4 regions of the Azospirillum argentinense genome follow, and region 1 is predicted to be linked to each of the others. Evidence: riboswitches for the same ligand, from Rfam matches in the RefSeq annotation. Region 1 holds a riboswitch; each other region holds the start of a gene.

Region 1 (4,847 bases):
CATCAGGTTCAGCAGCACCGCGGCTGTGGCCGCCCCGGCCATGCCACCGAGTGGCAGGGCCAGCGACAGCGCGGCTGACAGGCCGCTGTAGAAGACGATCACCGCGCCCAGCGCCGCCGCGCTCGATACGCCGACCAGCCCCGGCTCGGCCAGTGGGTTGCGCAGCCAGCCCTGCATCGCCGCCCCGGTCAGCCCCAGGCTGAAGCCGACCAGCAGGCCGAGCAGGGCGCGCGGCAGGCGCAACTCGGCCAGCACCAGCGCGCCCAGGGTGGGGCGCCCGGCGAGCCAGTCGGACAGGGCGGCGCCCAGGTCGAACGGCACATAGCCGACCGCCGCCGACACCGCGCAGAGCGCCAGCGCCAGAAGGGTCAGCCCGGCGACCAGCGCGGGGTAGGGGATGCGCGAGTCCCGGCTCATGGCACGGCTTCCCGCGCGGCGGCCAGCCGTTCGGCGGCCTCGGCGATCTGCGGGCCGGGGCAGGTCCATAGGCGGGAGGGCAGCGACACGGTGCGGACCTGACGTTTCAACGCCTTCAGGGCCGGGTGGTGCAGCAGGGCGCCGGCCAGCGACGGCGGCGCGTCGGGCGCGGCGTCGACGATCAGCACGTCCGCGCCGCCCAGAATGATGGCTTCCAGCGGCAGGGCGCCCTGGCTGCCCAGCGGCAGGCGGTCGGCCATGTTCTCCAGCCCGGCGCGGGTCAGGAGTTCGTCGATCAGCGACCCGGACCCGGCGACGAAACCGTTGGGGCGCAGCACCACTGCGGTCGGGCGCGGTCCCGGCGCCGCGGGGGGCAGGGAGTCGAGGCGGGAGAGCAGGCCGGCGACCAGCGCCTCCCCCCGGTCCGGCTCGCCGACGGCGCGGGCGAGGCCGCGGATCTGCTCCGCCACCCCCGCCACGCTCTGCGGGACGTCCAGTTCCAGCAGCGGCGCGTCCAGCCGCGTCAGCAGCCCGACCGCGACCCGCGTGGTGTAGCGCCCGGCGACGATCAGGTCGGGGTTGAGCGGCAGGATCTCCTCCGCCGTCCCGTGATTGACCGGCACCCGCGACGCCAGCGCCGCGACGGTGGAGGTGCGGGGATCGCGCGCCAGCCACGTCACAGCGGCGAGGCGCTCCGGCCCGACGAGCCGCAGCAGCAGCTCGTCGGCGCAGAGATTCAGGGAGACGATGCGCTGTGGTTTGCTGGGCGGTTTTGCCGGCGGCGCCTCCCACGCCGCCGCCGGCCCTCCCGCGGTCAGCAGGAGGGCGGTGGCCAGCCCGAGAAAGGTGGGCCTCACAGCGACAGCCGCAGCCCGAGATACCCGGCCCGTCCCGGCGCGCCGTAGGTCCAGACTTCCTGGTACCGGCGGTCGAACAGGTTCTCCACGCGCCCGAAGACTTCGACCCCCTCGGACAGCGCGTAGGACCCGGCCATGTTGACCAGCGTGTAGGGGGCGAGATTCACGACCTGCCGGTTGTAGAAGGGGTCGTAGGCCCAGTCGCTGGACCGCCCGTTGTAGACGACGCCGAGGTTGGCGTTCGCCCGGTCCTCCAGGAAGCGGTAATTGACGTTCAGGCTGGCGAGCTGCTTGGGCCGGCGCACCAGCTCCGCCCCCGTGGAATCCTCGCCGTCGGTCCAGGTGTAGGAGCCGCGGACGGTCAGCCGGTCGATTGGCTCCACCGACAGGCCAAGCTCGAAGCCGCGGATGTGGGACTCGCCCGGCATGTTGACGGAGGTCCGCCCGGTGCCGGTGATGAGGTCGCGGATGCGCTGGTCGAACCACGTGCCGTCCACGGAGGCCCGCGTGCCCCACAGCGCCTGGTCGAAGCCGGCGTCCCAGCCGCGCGCCCGTTCCGGCTTCAGGTTCGGGTTGCCGGCGTAGGTGGCGGTGTAGCCGTACAGCTCGAACAGGGTCGGATTCTTGACGCCGGTGCCGTAGGAGGCGCGCAGCTTCGTCCCGCTCTCTTCGATCAGATAGGCCGCCGTGGTGCGCCATGTGGTGGCGTCGCGGAACAGGTCGTTCGCGTCGTGGCGGACGCTGCCGGTCAGGGTCAGCCGGTCGAACAGCCCCAGCTTGTACTGGCCCACCAGCCCGGTGGAGCCGATGGAGCGGTCGAAGCTGGAGAAGCTGCTGCGGCTGATCGCCTTGTCCTCCTCATGCTCCACGGCGGCGGTCAGCACATGGTCGGCGGGGCCGCTGTTCAGAGTCAGGTTGGTCTGGTAGTCGGTCTTGGTCTTGCGCCCGTCGTAGCGGCTGGTGACCGTCTTGGCGTCGTCGCGGTAGTCGCGCTGCTGGCGGCCATGGGTCAGGCCGACGATGTGCTCCCACTTTCCGTCGAGAAGGGCGATCTTGCCTTGGAGGCGCCCGAAATACTGCTCCCCGGCGGTGCTGGTCCCGTCGTCGACGGCGCCGCGCCCGCCGACGAAGCCGTCGGTGTCGGTGCGGAAGCGGGTGTAGCGGCCGGTCACCGCGATCTCGCTGCGCTCGGTCGGGCGGACGGCGGCGTTTCCGGTCAGCGTGCCGTTGCGGTAGCCGTCCTTCTCCGGGTTGCCGAGCCGCTTGTCGGCGACCGACACACCGTCGCTGGTGACGCCCTGGCCGCTGAGGAACAGGTCGTAACGGTCGGTCCCGGTGCCGAAGGAGGCCCGCCCGGCGGCGGTGCCGAAGGACCCGCCCTCGACGGCGGCGCCGAACCGGGGGGCGCCGGCGCCGCGGCGGGTCACGATGTTGACGACGCCGCCGACCGCGTCGGAGCCGTAAAGCGCGCTCTGTGGGCCGCGCAGCACCTCGACGCGTTCCACGTCGCCGGCCAGCAGGTTGGCGAAGTCGTATTCGGAACCGGCGGCGGGATCGTTCACCTCGATCCCGTCGATCAGGACGAGCGTCTGGTTGCCCTCCGACCCGCGGATGCGGAGCTGGGTCAGGGTGCCCATAGGGCCGGTGCGGTTGACGGCGACGCCGGGCACCGCGCGCAGCGCGTCGGACAGCACCTGGGTCTGGCGCTGCTCCAGTTCCTCGCGGGTGATGACGGTCAGGGCGCTGCCGGTTTCCTCGGCGGCGGTGGGGACGCGGTTGGCGGTCACCGAGACCGGCGGAAGCGTCGTGATGGTGGTGGAATCGGCGAAGGCCGACGTGGGGAGGGCCGACACGGGAAGGGCAAGGCTTCCCAGAAGGGCGGCGAAGGACGCCGTCCGGTGAAGGCGGGGAACGCGGACACTCATTGAGACCTCGGGCGGGACGCCGGTGGCACGTCACCGCGAACGAAGTCCCACCGGACGCTCCGCGAACGGACTGCCGGCTCGACGACCTTCGGTGCACCCCGCCCGAACGTGTTCGCGTGTGACCACGACTGACGGCAGGTCTCCTGGCTCGCGGGTTATCGTCGGCCCATCGCCTTCCCAGGATCGCGATCCCAGTGGCATTCCGATGGACGACTCGCCGCTTACAGTTGCGGGGGCAGCCCCGGCGTAGGACCCTCGCACGGCAAATCGCCGCTGGGTCCGCACCGTGTTCCCATTTTCAGCCCTTTCGGGCAACCGTCGGGTGCGAAGCTACGCGGGCGGAACGGCTCCGGTCAAGCCGCAATCCGCCCGTCCTCGCCCGACTGGCGTCAGAGTGTGGTTCTCGGCCCGACCGCGGACCCATCCGGCATGGGGGGATTCATCTCCTTGCAATTGCCGACGCAATAGGTCTGCGCTTCGATCCGGCCGCCGCAGGATTTGTAGCAATCGTTGTAATCGGAGGAGCAGGTGAGGTTGCTGTAGCAGCTGGGGTTCCGGTCGAAATCGCTGAACGTCTTGATCTTCTTCTTGTCCGCGTCCTTGGGCAAGGAACGGAGATAGGCCTGATATTCGCCCTGGGCGCGGGTCGTCGCCTCGGCCCGGCAGGTCTGTACGGCCAGCTCCTTTGCGGATTGGCAGATCGTCTGTGCCTGCTTGCACTGGGCGACACAGAGCTTTCCCGCCTCGCTGACGGGTGGAAAATAGCTTGCGACCGTCTCGAAACGCGGGCCGCAACCAGCCAATCCGGCCGCCAGCAGGCAGCCGAGCAAAATGGAACGCCGCATCATTGTGGGTGTCCTGCCGTGAATTACCGTCAATCGCTACGAACAACCCACCGGTGCGGAATCATCCATGGGCGACACGGAATTCGCAAAGCCGGCTCCCGGACCGGAACGCCGGCAACCCATGAGCGATCAACCGGGTGATATCAATGCCCGCGGCCATCGCGCCGATCATGGTCCGGAAAGGACGCGCCCCCTCTTGTCGCCGCGCGGGGGCCTGACTACATGACGGGTGAGGTCCGGGCCCCTCTGGCAGCGTCGCCCGGCGCTGTGATGTCGGACTTCCCATAGAGCCGTCGCTTTGGCGCGGCCTTGCGGAAGCTGGCCCTATCCTCCCCCCTGGGTCCCGCTCCACCACAAGGTCCACCGCCGGACGACGGTCCCCGACGGGCCTTTGGGAGACATCGGCATGGACCGCAGCGAACCAACTTCCTGAACGACCGCCACGCCTCCACGGACAACGATGGGGGCGGGTATCCTGGCGCGCCGCAGCATAGCCGTCGCGCGCGCTTGTCCGTTGACCGCAGACCTTGCGGTCACGATTCCAGTCCGGGCCCCTCTGGCCGATGCGTCCCGCCGTGGCGCATCGGTGATGTCGGACTGCTCATGTGACGATCGACGTCTCCGCTTGCGGGAGCGGAGTGCATGAAGCAAGGGACAGTTCCATGGATCAGATCGTTTTAATGTGGGCCGGCTTCGCCGTCTTCGTTGGCGTGCTTTTGGCCTTTGATCTTGGTGTATTTTCCAAGAAATCCCATGTGATCTCCGGCCGCGAGGCGCTGATGCGCTGCGCGGCCTATTCCACG
Region 2 (4,847 bases), 210 kb from region 1:
CGCCTTCTCCCCCCATGGCGAAGAGGCGGTCACGGTAAACGACAAGCCCATGGCCCGACCGGGCCGTCGGCAACGGCGCCCGCATCTCCCATGTGTCCCGATCCGGGAGGTAAACGTGGTGCAGATCGGTGTTGTACTCGAACGTGTTGAAGCGGCCGCCAACGACGTGGATCGCGCCGGCATGAACAACGCACCCGACATGATCGCGCCCCCCCCGGGAGCGGTTTGCGGGCCGACCAGCGATCGGTCTTTGGGTCATAGACTTCGTGCCAACCGACGCTCGCCCGTTCGCTGGCCGGCTCCGATGCGCCACCGATCAGATGAATGGCGCCATCGAGTACCACAGCCGCCGCACCGCGGGGGCGTGGCAGGGGCGCAATGGGGGTCCAGGCGTTGGTGGCCACATCGTAGGCGTAGGCGTTCGTATCGGACCGCCGGTTTTGCTCGATGAACCCGCCAAGCGCGTAGACGCGGCCAGCTTCTGCGGCGACCGCGACATGGTTGGCGCCACGCGGCAAGGCAGCGCCCTCATACCAGAGGTCGGCCACCGGGGTATAGATGTGGTGGTAGGCCCGATTGACGGCACCTTCGCCATAGCCGCCCACGACATGCATCCGTTCCGCACTGACGGTGGCCCAGGCCATTTCGCTGCGTGGGATCGGAAGCGCGGCGCGGCTGACCCAACGACCCGGCGGGCCGGCCGGAACTGGACTGTCGAAGACACGTTGCGCTTCCTGATCCGGCGTCAGATGGTGCGGCATGCCACCTTGGAGGCGAGCATAGGGGTCTGCGGCGGGCCGCAACTCCGGCAAGGGCGATTGCGCGTGTGACAATGGCACCCGGACAGCACCAAGCGCCAAAGCTCCAGCACTTGCGCCAAGGAATGTCCTGCGATCCATGTGACCTCGCTTTCTGCCTGTGTTGTCGTGATGACCCCGGTTTCGCCATGGAGGCCCACCGCTTTGCACTGTTCGCAGATTTGCAGGATCATCGTTCCTGATTTCAGCCGTTTTAGCCATCGACCAGAACGCCCATCCATATAACGTGCGCGTCCGACACCTTGGAACGCGTGGTTGCAGGCGGATGCACACATGAACACCATCCCTCCCACCGCAGAAAGCCAGTTTCTCTTTCCAAACGGACGGGAAACCCGCTGCCTTGAGATGATTTTCCCCGAGCAGGCCAACCATTACGGCACGCTGTTCGGAGGCACGGCCCTCAGCCTCATGGGAAAGGCCGCCTTCATCACCGCCAGCCGCGCCGCCCGCCATGCGGTCGTGATGGCCTCCTCAGAGCGGATCACATTCCATACCCCCGTCATGGTCGGCCAACTGGCCGACTTGGTCGGACGGGTCGACACGGTCGGGAAACGGTCGATGACCGTCCATGTCTCCCTCGTCGCCGAGACTTTGGCGACCGGGGAGCGCCGGCTGGCTGCCGAGGGATGGTTCGTCCTGGTCGCCGTCGACGGTCAGGGGCGGCCGGTTCCAGTCCCGGCCTTCCAAGACATCCAGCACGGCACGCAGCAGGGATGATCCGGAAAGCCCCCGGCGCGACGACTGGGAAAGACGAGGGTGGACACCGTGAAGCCTTGAGGCCTCCGACCGAAGCCAGCCGCGGGATGTCCGGACGCGCTTGATGCCGCCATCGTCGCAACAACGGTGGCGCTCGGCGCAGAGAAACATAAAGATGTCTTTATGTTTCTCTTGACAGGATTGCGGCGTTGCGGTTGGATCGCGGCGTCATGGTTCTGCCGGTTCCGCTCGGGGCCGGGAGCTAAGAGGGAAGCCGGTGCCGCCAGATCCGATGGCCAGTCCGGCGCTGCCCCCGCAACTGTAAGCGGAGAGTCATTTCGTCGCCTCAGCGCCACTGGTGCCTCGTTGGGCACCGGGAAGGCCGGACGGAATGGTGCCGACCTGCGAGCCAGGAGACCTGCCGTGACCGTTCGTTCGTCCTCGGGCGGGGTGTCCCGGTGGTCGCGTGGGCCGTGTCCAGCGTCTGTCGCCGGTCCCCTCTCGTGCGCCTGCTTGGGTTTCCTTTCCCGGACGTCCTTCTCACGACACCGATCCGCTGGCCGAGCGCTTGGCCGGACAGGGGAGAACCATGCCGATCGTCTTCTGCAGGCTCGGTTACCCGTTCATGGGACCACGCCGCGACGTGAGCCGAGAGCGGCGTTGGACATCCGTCGGGCCGGAGCGAACGCCGCCGCCGAGGCCGCCTGCCGGCCTTCGATCACCCTTCCGCTTGTGGAGAAACCGTCTTGGCCGGCTGCGGCACCTATGTGATCACCGTCCGGGGTTTTGTCGCCCCTTTCCAGATCGGGGTCTACGCCCACGAACGTGGCCGCCGTCAGCGCTTGCGCATCGATGTGCGGCTGGTCGTCGAACGCGGCCGACCGCGTTTCCTCGACGACGTGGCGACCGTCCTGTCCTACGAAGGGTTGGTCCTGGCGCTGGAGAAGCTGGCCGACGGGCCACACACCCAGCTCCTGGAATGCCTGGCGGACCGCATCGGCGACCTCTGCCTTGCCGACCAGCGCGTCGTCGAGGCCGAGGTGTCCATCGAGAAGCCCAACGTGCTCCCGCAGATCGATTCGGCCGGGGTGACCATCACCTACCGGCGGGACGCCGCCGCTCAAGCCGCGCCGGGAGAGCAGTGATGACCGCCCCTCTGTCCGCACCGCCGTCGATCAGCTTCGAGTTCTTTCCGCCGAAGACGGAGACGATGGAGCAGGGCCTGTGGCAGTCGATCCGGCGGCTGGCCCCATTGGCTCCAAGCTTCGTGTCGGTGACCCACGGGGCCGGCGGTTCGACCCGCGAACGCACCCACGCCACCGTCTGCCGAATCCAGGACGAGACCGGCCTTCCGGCGGCAGCGCATGTCACCTGCATCGGCGCGACGCGGGACGAGATCGACGCCATCGCCCACAGTTACTGGAATGCCGGCATCCGCCATCTGGTGGCGCTGCGCGGTGACCCGTCGGACATGCCCGGCGGCGGGCGTTGCGAACCGTCTCCCGGCGGCTACGCCTACGCCGCCGATCTGGTGACGGGAATGAGGCGCATCGCTGATTTCGAGATCTCGGTCGCCGCCTATCCGGAGTCCCACCCGGAAGCGCCAAGCGCGCAGTTCGACCTGGACAATCTGAAGCGCAAGGTGGACGCTGGGGCGACTCGTGCCATCACCCAGTTCTTCTTCGACAACGACGTCTATTTCCGTTTTCTCGACCGCTGCGCCGCGGCGGGCATCCATGTGCCGGTGATTCCCGGCATCCTGCCGATCACCAACGTCGCCCGTGCCGTGGAATTTGCTGCCAAATGCGGCGCCTCGATGCCGGCCAGGCTGGTCGAAACCTTCGAAGGGTTGGACGACGACCCAGAGACCCGCAGGCTCGTCGCCGCGACGGTGGCGGCGGAGCAGTGTCAGGCCCTTCAGGCTCAGGGCGTCCGGGATTTCCACCTCCACACCCTGAACCGTTCCGACATCACCCTCGCCACCTGCCACATGCTGGGGATAAGGGCCGCGGTTCCGGTACCGTGATCGCCACACGCGCCACGGCTACGCCGCCTTCGGCGCGTAGCCGTGGCGCTCGTTGAGGATGCGCAGCAGGTCTACCGCCGCCTCGCTGATGACGGTGCCCGGCGGGAAGATCGCCGTGGCGCCGGCGGCGTGGAGCGCGTCGTAATCCTGCGGCGGCACCACGCCGCCGACCACGATCAGAATGTCGCCGGCCCCGTGGCGCTCCAGCTCCGCCTTCAGTTGCGGCACCAGCGTCAGGTGCCCCGCCGCCAGCGAGCTGACGCCGACGATGTGGCAGTCGTTCTCCACCGCCTGCCGCGCGGCCTCCTCCGGCGTCTGGAACAGCGGCCCGACGTCCACGTCGAAGCCCAAGTCGGCGAAGGCGGTGGCGATCACTTTCTGGCCGCGGTCGTGGCCGTCCTGGCCCATCTTCGCCACCATAATGCGCGGGCGGCGGCCATCCCGCTCGGCGAACTCCGCCACCAGCGCCCGCACCCTGGCGATGGCGTCGGACTGCCGCCCCACCTCGCCGGCGTAGATGCCGGTGATGGTGCGGATCTCGGCCTTGTGACGGCCATACACCTTTTCCAGCGCGTCGGAGATCTCGCCGACCGTGGCGCGGGCGCGGATGGCGTCCACCGACAGGGCCAGCAGGTTGCCGTCGCCGGCGGCCGCCGCGTTGGTCAAGGCCTCCAGCGTCTGGCGGCAGCGGATGGGATCGCGCTCGGCGCGCAGCCGTTCGAACTGGGCGATCTGCTGGGCGCGGACGGCGGAGTTGTCCACCTTCAGCACCTCGATGGCCTCCTCCTGCTCCAGCCGGTACTTGTTGACGCCGACGACGGTCTGGCGGCCGGAATCGATGCGGGCCTGGGTGCGGGCGGCGGCCTCCTCGACGCGCATCTTGGGGATGCCGGTCTCGATCGCCTTCGCCATGCCGCCGGTCTCCTCGACCTCGCGGATGTGGCCCCAGGCGCGGGCGGCCAGTTCGCGGGTCAGCCGCTCGACGTAATAGCTGCCGCCCCAGGGGTCGATCACCCGGCAGGTACCGCTCTCCTGCTGGAGGAAAAGCTGGGTGTTGCGGGCGATGCGCGCGGAGAAGTCGGTCGGCAGCGCCAGGGCCTCGTCGAGCGCGTTGGTGTGAAGCGACTGGGTGTGGCCCTGCGTGGAGGCCATCGCCTCGATGCAGGTGCGCGTCACGTTGTTGAAGACGTCCTGCGCCGTCAGGCTCCAGCCCGAGGTCTGGGAATGGGTGCGCAGCGACAGCGACTTGTCGCTCTTCGGGGCGAACTCCTTGATCAGCTTGGCCCACAGCATGCGGCCGGCGCGCA
Region 3 (4,847 bases), 220 kb from region 1:
AGCGTTTCGACGTACCAGGAGCCGCCGGCCGGATCGGCGACGCGGGCCAGCGAGGATTCCTCCTTCAGCAGGATCTGGCTGTTGCGGGCGATGCGGCGGGCGAAGTCGTCGGATTCGCCCAGCGCCGCGTCGAAGGGCAGCACCGCCACCGCGTCGGCCCCGCCGACCCCGGCGGCGAAGCCGGCCACCGTGGTGCGCAGCATGTTCACCCAGGGATCGCGCCGCGCCATGATGCGCCGCGCCGTGCGGGCGGTCAGGTGCATGGCGCGGGCCGACTCCGAGGCGCCCGACGCCTCGGCGATGCGCCCCCACAGGCGCCGCGCGGCGCGCAGCTTGGCGATGGAGAGGAATTGGTCGCAGCCGACGGATAGGGTGAAGGCGATCTGCCGGCAGGCGGTGTCGATGTCCAGCCCGGCAGCGGTCAGGGCGCGCAGATAGGCGACCCCGGTCGCCATGGCGGCGGCGAGGTCCTGGCTTTCGGTCGCCCCGGCGTCGTGCCAGGGGGAACTGTCCACCCCGACGGCGGTGACGTGAGGGAAATTGCGGGCGGTCCAGGCGGCCAAGGCCGCCGTGTCGGCGAGCGCCGCCTCCAGACTGCCCGGCAGGGCGTCGGCCGCGGCCAGAGTCCCGATGGGATCGGCGTTGAAGGCGCCCCGCGCCTTGTCCGGCATCACCGAGCGGCGGCGCCACAGGGCGGCGAGCAGCGCCGCGCCGGCCACTGCGTCGCCTCCCGCCTCCAGCGACAGTGGCACCATCTCCGGATAGACGTTGGCCAGCGTGCGGTCGAGATCGTCCAACCGGTCGATGGCGATGCCGGGGCTGTCCGGCCTGTCGAGGCGCAGCCGGATGGCGGTGGCGCCGCGCAGCAGATCGGTCAGGATGGCGGCGTTGGCCGCCTTGGGATCGGCGGCGTCGTGTTCGGTCAGGATGTCCCAGCCGTCCGGTCCAGCGCCTCCGGCATGGCCGCCGCGGGTGAACGGGGCGAAGCCTGGCAAACCGGACGGATCGCCCGCGGCCGGCCAGTCTTCCGCCGTATAGAGGGGCTGCACGGCGATGCCTTCGTACAGCCGGGTGACCAACCGCTTCTCGAAGGGGGCGCCCTTCAGCCCCTTGTCGACGAGAACCCGCCATTGCTCGCGCGTGGCCGGAGGGAATTCGGTGGCGAAGATCGTCTCGGCATCGTCCCGGCGGTCGTCCATGCTGGCGAGATTCCTTCCCATCCGTGTTCCGAACATTTGCAAGATACGCCGAACGACCCGTGGGAATCAGGCGGAAATTGGCAAAATTTGGCGAAGGGCTGCGGGCAATCTTGCGAATTTTGCAAAAGGGACTTGCCGTGGCGCTCGCGCTTGACGCCGCCGGGTGCACCCTCTTACCGTTCCCGCCGGATACGGTCCCCGTTCGCCCCAGGGCGTCCGGGGCTAAGAGGGAAGCCGGTGAACCGTTCGCCTCGCCACGAGGATGATGGCGAAGCCGGCGCTGCCCCCGCAACTGTGAGCGGAGAGTGGGTCCGCCGTTTCAGCGCCACTGGTGCCCATCCCGGTTCGGGACGACGGCACCGGGAAGGCCGGACGGTCCCGCGACGACCCGTGAGCCAGGAGACCTGCCGGATCTGTCGAACGCGAGTCGGGCGGGGTGTCCCGGCGGGTGCGGCGTCGCCGGAGGTCTCCCGTGCCGCGTCGGCGTCCGTCCCATCCTTGCCCTTTGGGAGCGAGGGGTGCCACCGCCGATGTCCGTCCAACCAACGCCCGTTCCACCCAATCTCATCCGTCTGGCGTTCCGACGCCGTCCGGTGACGCCGACCCCCGCCGACCGGTCGGCACCCTTTGTCCTGACGGCGACGGAGGGACGCTGGTCCCTGCGGGGAACCAGGGAGCCGCTGGACGCCGCCGGGCTGGTCGCGGCGGCCGACACCCTGCGGGAGATCGCCCGCGCCCTGGTCGAGCAGGCGCATGCGGAAGCCGGCCAACCGGCGAACCGCTGCGTCGCCGAATTCGTGCTGCACCAGGACGGCGGCATCGACCATTGGCTGGCGCCGGGCGGGGATGCGGACGAGCGCCGCACCATTGCGCTCGGCCTGCGCAACGCCATCGGCAGCTTGCGGATGGGTGGCTGACCGGCGCGGCTTCGCCTGCCGCTACAACTGGGCGGTTCCACCGTCGCGATGGGCAAGCGCCAGATCGATGAAACCCCGCAGATAGCCGATGTCGGCGTCCGCCTCGCGGAAGCCCAGGAAAATCTGCTTGGCGACACCGTCCCGGCCCAGGCGCACCGGGCTCACGTCGAACTTGGCGCCATACTCCTCGACCAGCCAGCGCGGCAGGGCGGCGACGCCACGGCCGTGGGCCACCATCAGCAGCATGATGTCGGTCGTCTCGATCGGCTTGTGCTGCCTCGGGCTGATCCCGGCCGGCATCAGGAACTGGGTGTAGATGTCGAGACGGTCGGGCGCCACCGGGTAGGTGATCAGGACTTCGTCCGCCATCTGCTGCGGTTCGACGAAGGCGGCATGGCGCAGACGGTGCCCCGGCCCGACCACCAGAACCTGTTCGTAGTCGAACACCGGCTCGAAGCACAGTCCGGGCTTGAACAGCGGATCCGGTGTCACCAGCATGTCGATGTCGTGGCCGAACAGGGCCCCGATGCCGCCGAACTGAAACTTCTGCCGGACGTCCACGTCGACCTTCGGCCAAGCATCGACGTAGGGAGCGACGATCTTCAGGAGCCACTGATAGCAGGGATGGCATTCCATCCCGATGCGCAGGGTCCCGCGCCCGCCCTGGGCGAACTGCTGGAGGCGTTCTTCAGCATGGGCCAGTTGCGGCAGCAAGCGGTTGGCGACCGCCAGCAGCCATTCCCCGGCCTGGGTCGGCCGCAAGCGGCGGCCTTCGCGGTGCCACACATCCACGCCGAGCTGCTCTTCCAGCTTGCGGATGGCGTGGCTCAGCGCCGGTTGGGTCAGGTTCAAATGGCTGGCCGCCGCCGTCAGCGAGCCGTGACGATCAACCTCGCGGATGATCGAGAGATGGATGCGCTCCAGGATCGCCATACCGTCCACCTCATCCATGAATGAAATTTATCGAACGATAAAATCATACCATTTTTCATTCATGTTCTGAACTCCGTATGGTCCGCGCCGATCCCTCTTTTCAAGGCGCCCCCCATGGCAATGACCCACACCCTCGGATTCCCCCGCATCGGCGCCAAGCGCGAGTTGAAGTTCGCCTTGGAGGCTTATTGGAAGGGGGCGTCCTCCCGCGACGAGCTGGTCCGCGTCGGCGCTGACCTCCGCAAGCGCCACTGGCGGGACCAGGGCGCGCTCGACCTCGTTCCCGTGGGCGATTTCGCCTTCTACGATCAGGTGCTCGACATGAGCTTCACGCTCGGCAACCTGCCGGAGCGCGTGAAGGGCTTCCATGGCGATGCCCTGGACAATTACTTCCGCGTGGCGCGCGGCCGTTCGGCCGAGACCGCCGCCCATAGTGCCGAAGAGCACGGCGGATGCTGCAGTGGCGTCGCTGCCGGCGAGATGACCAAGTGGTTCGACACCAACTACCACTACATCGTCCCCGAGTTCGACGCCGAAACCCAGTTCAACCTCGACGCCTCCCGTCTGCTGCAGCAACTCGCTGAAGCCAAGGAGCAGGGTGTCAAGGCCAAGCCGGTGATCATCGGCCCGGTCACCTACCTCGCGCTGGGCAAGGCCAAGGACGGTTCGGACAAGCTGGCTCTGCTGCCCCGCCTGCTGCCCGTCTACGCCGAACTGCTGCAGGCCCTGGCCGATCAGGGCGTCGAGTGGGTGCAGATCGACGAACCCATCCTGGTGACCGAGCTGGAAGCGGCGTGGCGGGACGCCTTCACCCAGGCCTATCGGGATCTCGGTACCGGCGCGGTCAAGCTGCTGCTGGCGACCTATTTCGGCCAGCTCCAGGAGAATTTGCCACTGGTCTGCTCCCTACCGGTGCAGGGCCTCCATCTCGACGCCATCAACGCCCGCGACGAGGTCGATGCCCTGATCCAGGCCCTCCCGACCGACCGCGTCGTGTCGCTGGGCGTCGTCAACGGCCGGAACATCTGGAAGACCGACCTACACGCAACGCTCGACTGGCTGGAGCCGGTGGCCGAGAGGCTCGGTGAGCGGCTGTGGATCGCACCGTCCTGCTCGCTGCTGCACGTGCCGGTCGACCTCGCCGGCGAGCGCAAGCTGGATGAGGAGGTCCGCTCATGGCTGGCCTTTGCGGTGCAGAAGCTGGAGGAGATCCGGGTTCTGGCGACCGCGCTGACCCCGGGATGGGATAGGGGCCGTGCCGCCGTCGCGGCCGAGTTGGAGGCCAACCGCACCGCCATCGAAGCGCGCCGCCATTCGCCGCGGGTCAACAACCCGGCGGTGAAGGCGGCGGTTGCCGCCATCGACGCCCAGCTCGGACGGCGCAAGAGCGCCTTCGCCGAGCGCGCCGCCAAGCAGGCCGCCCGCCTGAATCTGCCGACGTTCCCGACCACCACCATCGGCTCCTTCCCGCAGACCAAGGAGATCCGTCAGGCGCGCAGCCAGTTCAAGGCCGGGACGATCGACGCGGTGGCCTACACCGAGGCGATGCGCGGCGAGATCGCGCGGAGCGTGCGCGAGCAGGAGGCGCTGGGCCTCGACGTGCTGGTTCACGGTGAGGCCGAGCGCAACGACATGGTCGAGTATTTCGGCGAGCAGCTCGATGGCTACGTCTTCAGCCAGTCGGGCTGGGTGCAGTCCTATGGCTCGCGCTGCGTGAAGCCGCCGATCCTGTTCGGCGACATCAGCCGCCCCAAGGCGATGACCGTGGACTGGATCACCTACGCCGCCTCGCTGACGG
Region 4 (4,847 bases), 880 kb from region 1:
GACCGCCTTCAGGTAGTGGCGGACGGCGGAGTAGACGCCAGCCTGGACCATGGTCGGCTTGCGGCCGGCCTTGGCCTCGAACTTCTTCGTCCACTCGCGGGTCTGCTCGTCCATGTCCCAGTAGAAACCGGTGGTCAGCAGCAGGCCCTGGGAGGCCTGGAGGCCCAGCGCGTGGACATCGCTGATGAACAGCAGCAGGCCGGCGAGGCTCTGGCCCGACTGGGTGATGCCGAACTCCGACGCCTGCTTGACGGCGTTGGTGGCGTCGCCGCCCGCGTTGGCGAGGCCGATCACGTCGGCCTTGGAGGCCTGGGCCTGGAGCAGGTAGGACGAGAAGTCGGCGTTGCCCAGCGGATGGCGGACGTTGCCCGCGACCTTGCCGTCGAGCTGCTTGACCATCTTCGAGGTCTCATCCTCCAGCGAGTGGCCGAAGGCGTAGTCCGCGGTGATGAAGTACCAGTTCTTCTTGCCCTGCTCGACCAGCGCGCGGGCGGTGCCGGCGGCCATGGCGTAGTTGTCGTAGGTCCACTGGAAGCCGTAGGGGCTGCAGGACTTGCCGCTGAGGTCGGTCGAGCCCGGACCGGACATCAGGAAGATGCGCTTCTTGTCCTTGGTGATGCCCTGGACGGCCAGCGCGGCGGCGGAGTTCGGCACGTCGGCGATGACGTCCACGTTGCCGGCGTCGATCCACTCGCGCGCCGTGTTGGCGGCGATGTCGGCCTTGTTCTGGTGATCGGCGACGACGATCTCGATCGGCGCGCCGGCGATCTTGCCGCCGAACTCCTCGGCCGCGAGACGGGCGGCGATGGCCGAGCCTTCGCCGGCGAGGTCGGCGTAGATGCCGGACCGGTCGTTCATCACGCCGATCTTGATCACGTTGTTGGAGACCTGGGCGTGCGCGGCCCCGGCGGTCAGCGCCAGCAATGCGGTCCCGCAAAGCAACGTCTTGAGCATTTCGAACTCCCTTCGATTGGCTTTGTTTTGCGTGTTTTCGGCAGAGGGGGTGATTTGGTCAGACACCCAGATAGGTGTGGAGCTTGTCCATGTTCTGGGCGAGCTGGTCGTTGGGGATCATGTCGACGACATGGCCTTCCTCCATCACGTAATGGCGGTCGGCGATGGTCGCGGCGAAGCGGAAATTCTGCTCCACCAGCACGATGGTGAAGCCGCGCTGCTTCAGCTTGCGCACCGCCACCCCGATCTGCTCGATGATGACGGGGGCAAGCCCCTCGGTCGGCTCGTCGAGCAGGATCAGGTCGGCGCCGGTGCGCAGGATGCGCGCGATGGCCAGCATCTGCTGCTCGCCGCCCGACAGGCGCGTGCCCTGGGTGGTGCCGCGGCCCTGCAGGTTCGGGAACAGCTCGTAGATCTGCGGCACCGTCATGCCGCCCGACTTGACCACCGGCGGCAGCATCAGGTTCTCGTCCACGCTGAGCGAGGCGAAGATGCCGCGCTCCTCCGGCACGTAGCCGATGCCGAGGCGGGGAATCTTGTGCTGCGCCATGCCGATCAGCTCCTTGCCCTGGAAGCGGATCGAACCGTTGCGTTTGCCGACGATGCCCATGATCGAGCGCATGGTCGTCGTCTTGCCGGCGCCGTTGCGGCCCAGCAGGGTCACCACCTCGCCCTGGCGCACGTCGATGTTGACGCCGTGCAGCACGTGGCTTTCGCCGTAGAAGGCCTGGAGGTCGCGGATCTCCAGCATGGCCGTTTTCACATTCGCGCCGTCAGGCATGGCCCACCTCACCCGTCCCCATGTAGGCTTCCATGACCTGCGGGTTGCGCGATACGACGTCGTATGCGCCCTCCGCCAGGATCTCGCCGCGGCGGAGCACGGTGATGGTGTCCGACAGGTGGGCGACGACCGACAGGTTGTGCTCCACCATCAGGATGGTGCGGTCGGCGGAGACGCGCTTGATCAGCGCGGCGGTGCCTTCGATGTCCTCGTGGCCCATGCCGGCCAGCGGCTCGTCGAGCAGCATCACCTCCGGGTCGAGCGCCAGCGTGGTGGCGATCTCCAGCGCGCGCTTGCGGCCGTAGGGCAACTCGGCGGCGGTGTGGCCGGCCCAGGGGGTCAGGTTCACCGCCTCGATCAGTTCCTCGGCGCGGTCGTGCAGGTCGTGCAGGCTGGCCTCGGGCTTCCAGAAATGGAAGCTGGTGCCGCGCGGGCGCTGCAGCGCGACGCGGACATTCTCCAGCACGCTGAGGTGCGGGAAGACCGCGGAAATTTGGAACGACCGCACCATGCCGAGCAGCGCCACGTCGGCGGGCTTCATGGCGGTGATGTCGCGCCCCTTGTACAGGATCTGGCCACGCGTCGGCGTCAGGAACTTGGTCAGCAGGTTGAAGACCGTGCTCTTGCCGGCGCCGTTCGGGCCGATCAGCGCGTGGATGGTGCCGCGGCGGACCTGGAGATTCACCTCCTTCACCGCGATGAAGCCCTTGAACTCCTTCGAGAGTCCACGCGCTTCCAGAATGATGTCGTCGGCCATGGGTGCCGTTTTTCCCTCCCTGTTCGTCCGCGTCGTCTGCCGGTCCGCGTTTTTGGTTAGGCTGATATAAGCACAGAACATGCCAACTGCGGAAGATTCGAACAAGCCCTTGAAATCGTTTATTTCCCCCTATGAGACCGTGGGCGTCCCATACCGTCCGGAGTGTCAGCTTTCCAGACAGACTGTACCGATCTTCCGACACACCGACGGCGGCATGGGCGAAGCGCTCCGGGTTCGGCGACACGGTTTCCGGGCGCCAAATGGCCGCTTGCAAATCGGGGGTCCGCCTGCAATTCTGCGCCTCCGACGGTGCCCCGGCCGCCGTGAAGGCGCGGGGATAATAGGGAATGCGGTGCGGACCCGGATGGGGTCCAAGGCCGCGGCTGCCCCCGCAACTGTGTGCGGCGAGTCGGCCTCCGGACATGCCACGGGCCGACAGGCCGGGAAGGCGGGAGGCGCGACGACGACCCGCAAGCCAGGAAACCTGCCGCCGGACCGACACTCATCCAATCCGCCGGGTGTGGCGGAGACAAGGAAGCCAGATCATGACCACCGGCCCGCTGACCGCCGGAAAGACCCCGGCCACCGTCATCACCGGCTTTCTCGGCGCCGGGAAGACGACGCTGATCCGCAGCCTGCTGGAGCAGGCCGGCGGGCGCCGTCTGGCGCTGATCATCAACGAGTTCGGCGACGTCGGCATCGACGGCGAAATCCTGCGCGCCTGCGGCGATCCGACCTGCACCGAGGATGACGTGATCGAGCTGGCGAACGGCTGCCTGTGCTGCACCGTCGCCGACGATTTCGTCCCGGCCATCGAGAAGCTGCTGTCCCGCCCGCAGCCGCCGGAACACATCATCATCGAGACCAGCGGCCTCGCCCTGCCGAAGCCACTCGTCCAGGCCTTCCATTGGCCGGCGATCAAGACCCGGGTGACGGTGGACGGGGTGGTCGCGGTGGTCGACGCCGCCGCCGCCGCGGAGGGCCGCTTCGCCCCCGATCCGGCGGCGCTGGCCGCCCAGGCCGCCGAGGCCGGGCAACTCGACCACGAGACCCCGGTGGAGGAGGTGTTCGAGGACCAGCTCCTCTGCGCCGACCTGATCGTGGTGAACAAGACCGATCTGGTGGATGCCGCCGATCTGGCCAAGGTCGAGGACCTGATCCGCGCCGCCATGGCCGAGGGCGGCATGGCTGAGGGCGGGGCTGGGCGCGAGGCCAAGATCCTGCGCGCCAGCAACGGCAGGGTCGATCCGGTGGTGCTTCTCGGCGTCGGCGCCGGGGCCGAGGACGACCTCGCCAACCGCCCCAGCCACCATGACGAGGAGGAGGGCCACGACCACGACGACTTCACCAGCTTCGTCGTGGAACTCGGCCCGCAACCCGACCCGGCGGCGCTGGCGAAGACGCTGGAGCGGGTCGCCGCCGCCCATGGCGTGCTGCGCCTGAAAGGTTTCATCGACGTGCCGGGCAAGCCGATGCGCCTTCTGGTGCAGGGCGTGGGAACGCGCATCCAGACCCATTTCGACCGCTTCTGGAAGCCCGACGAGCCGCGCCGCAGCCGTCTGGTGGTGATCGGCGAGACGGGCCTGGACCGCGACGCCGTGTCCGCGGCGCTGGGGTGATTTTTAGCCTTCACAACCCTCTCCCCTCTGGGGAGAGGGTGGCCCGCAGGGCCGGTGAGGGGGTTGCGCTTACGCCGGGCGTTCCGCCACGCGCAACCCCCTCACCCTAACCCTCTCCCCAGAGGGGAGAGGGGATTTTCGTAAAGCACTTTCGCCATGCACCTACTCGCCGCCCGCCAGGAAGACCTCGACGCCGGCCCCCAGGCCGTGGATCTGGGGCAGAGCCCGGCGGACCTCGTCGTCCTGTCCTTCTCCGACAGCGATCTGACGGCGCTCGCCGCCTGCTGGAAGCGCCATCGCGACACGTTGCCCACCCTGCGGCTGGCGAATCTCGCGCGGCTGGGGCACCCGCTGTCGGTGGACCTTTACGTCGAGTCCGTGATCCGCAAGGCGAAGCTGGTCGTTCTGCGGCTGCTCGGCGGGGCGGGCTATTGGCGCTACGGGCTGGACCATGTCGCCGCCGCCTGCCGGGAGTCCGGGGTGGCGCTGGCCGTGCTGCCCGGCTGCGCCCAGCCGAACCCCGCCCTGGAGGGCTACGGCACCGTTCCGGCGGAGGCGGCGCAACGGCTGTGGCGTGGATTCACCGAAGGCGGGCCGGACAACATGGCCAACCTGCTGGCCTACGCCGCCACGCTGGCCGGGCAGGACCGCCCTTGGCGCGAACCGGCGCCGGTGCCGCGCTTTGGCGTCTATGAGGGCTGGTCCGGCCACGTCACCGGCCCCTGCGCGCCGGTCG

The links. A riboswitch is a leader RNA that binds a small molecule or an ion and turns the genes downstream of it on or off. The one in region 1 is predicted to bind cobalamin.
Region 2: it holds a riboswitch for cobalamin, as region 1 does, so the genes downstream of both, ABAZ39_RS15840 (dihydroneopterin aldolase) here and ABAZ39_RS14840 (TonB-dependent receptor plug domain-containing protein) in region 1, are expected to answer to the same signal.
Region 3: it holds a riboswitch for cobalamin, as region 1 does, so the genes downstream of both, ABAZ39_RS15860 (hypothetical protein) here and ABAZ39_RS14840 (TonB-dependent receptor plug domain-containing protein) in region 1, are expected to answer to the same signal.
Region 4: it holds a riboswitch for cobalamin, as region 1 does, so the genes downstream of both, cobW (cobalamin biosynthesis protein CobW) here and ABAZ39_RS14840 (TonB-dependent receptor plug domain-containing protein) in region 1, are expected to answer to the same signal.

What each region holds. Positions count from the first base shown of each region.
Region 1 covers NZ_CP007794.1:137,620-142,466, reverse strand. The annotation lists gene ABAZ39_RS14850 (FecCD family ABC transporter permease) at 1-417, opposite strand, end outside; gene ABAZ39_RS14845 (ABC transporter substrate-binding protein) at 414-1,274, opposite strand; gene ABAZ39_RS14840 (TonB-dependent receptor plug domain-containing protein) at 1,271-3,199, opposite strand; cobalamin riboswitch at 3,316-3,534, opposite strand; gene ABAZ39_RS14835 (Aq_678 family protein) at 3,589-4,047, opposite strand; gene ABAZ39_RS14830 (TerC family protein) at 4,707-4,847, shown strand, end outside.
Region 2 covers NZ_CP007794.1:352,573-357,419, forward strand. The annotation lists partial or broken gene ABAZ39_RS37830 (Kelch repeat-containing protein) at 1-899, opposite strand, end outside; gene ABAZ39_RS15835 (acyl-CoA thioesterase) at 1,164-1,535, shown strand; cobalamin riboswitch at 1,730-1,954, shown strand; gene ABAZ39_RS15840 (dihydroneopterin aldolase) at 2,261-2,659, shown strand; gene metF (methylenetetrahydrofolate reductase [NAD(P)H]) at 2,659-3,540, shown strand; gene scpA (methylmalonyl-CoA mutase) at 3,559-4,847, opposite strand, start outside.
Region 3 covers NZ_CP007794.1:359,182-364,028, forward strand. The annotation lists gene ABAZ39_RS15855 (methylmalonyl-CoA mutase family protein) at 1-1,199, opposite strand, end outside; cobalamin riboswitch at 1,375-1,625, shown strand; gene ABAZ39_RS15860 (hypothetical protein) at 1,730-2,116, shown strand; gene ABAZ39_RS15865 (LysR family transcriptional regulator) at 2,138-3,067, opposite strand; gene metE (5-methyltetrahydropteroyltriglutamate--homocysteine S-methyltransferase) at 3,164-4,847, shown strand, end outside.
Region 4 covers NZ_CP007794.1:1,159,959-1,164,805, forward strand. The annotation lists gene ABAZ39_RS19425 (ABC transporter substrate-binding protein) at 1-954, opposite strand, end outside; gene ABAZ39_RS19430 (ABC transporter ATP-binding protein) at 1,013-1,735, opposite strand; gene ABAZ39_RS19435 (ABC transporter ATP-binding protein) at 1,728-2,492, opposite strand; cobalamin riboswitch at 2,783-2,998, shown strand; gene cobW (cobalamin biosynthesis protein CobW) at 3,038-4,111, shown strand; gene cobN (cobaltochelatase subunit CobN) at 4,268-4,847, shown strand, end outside.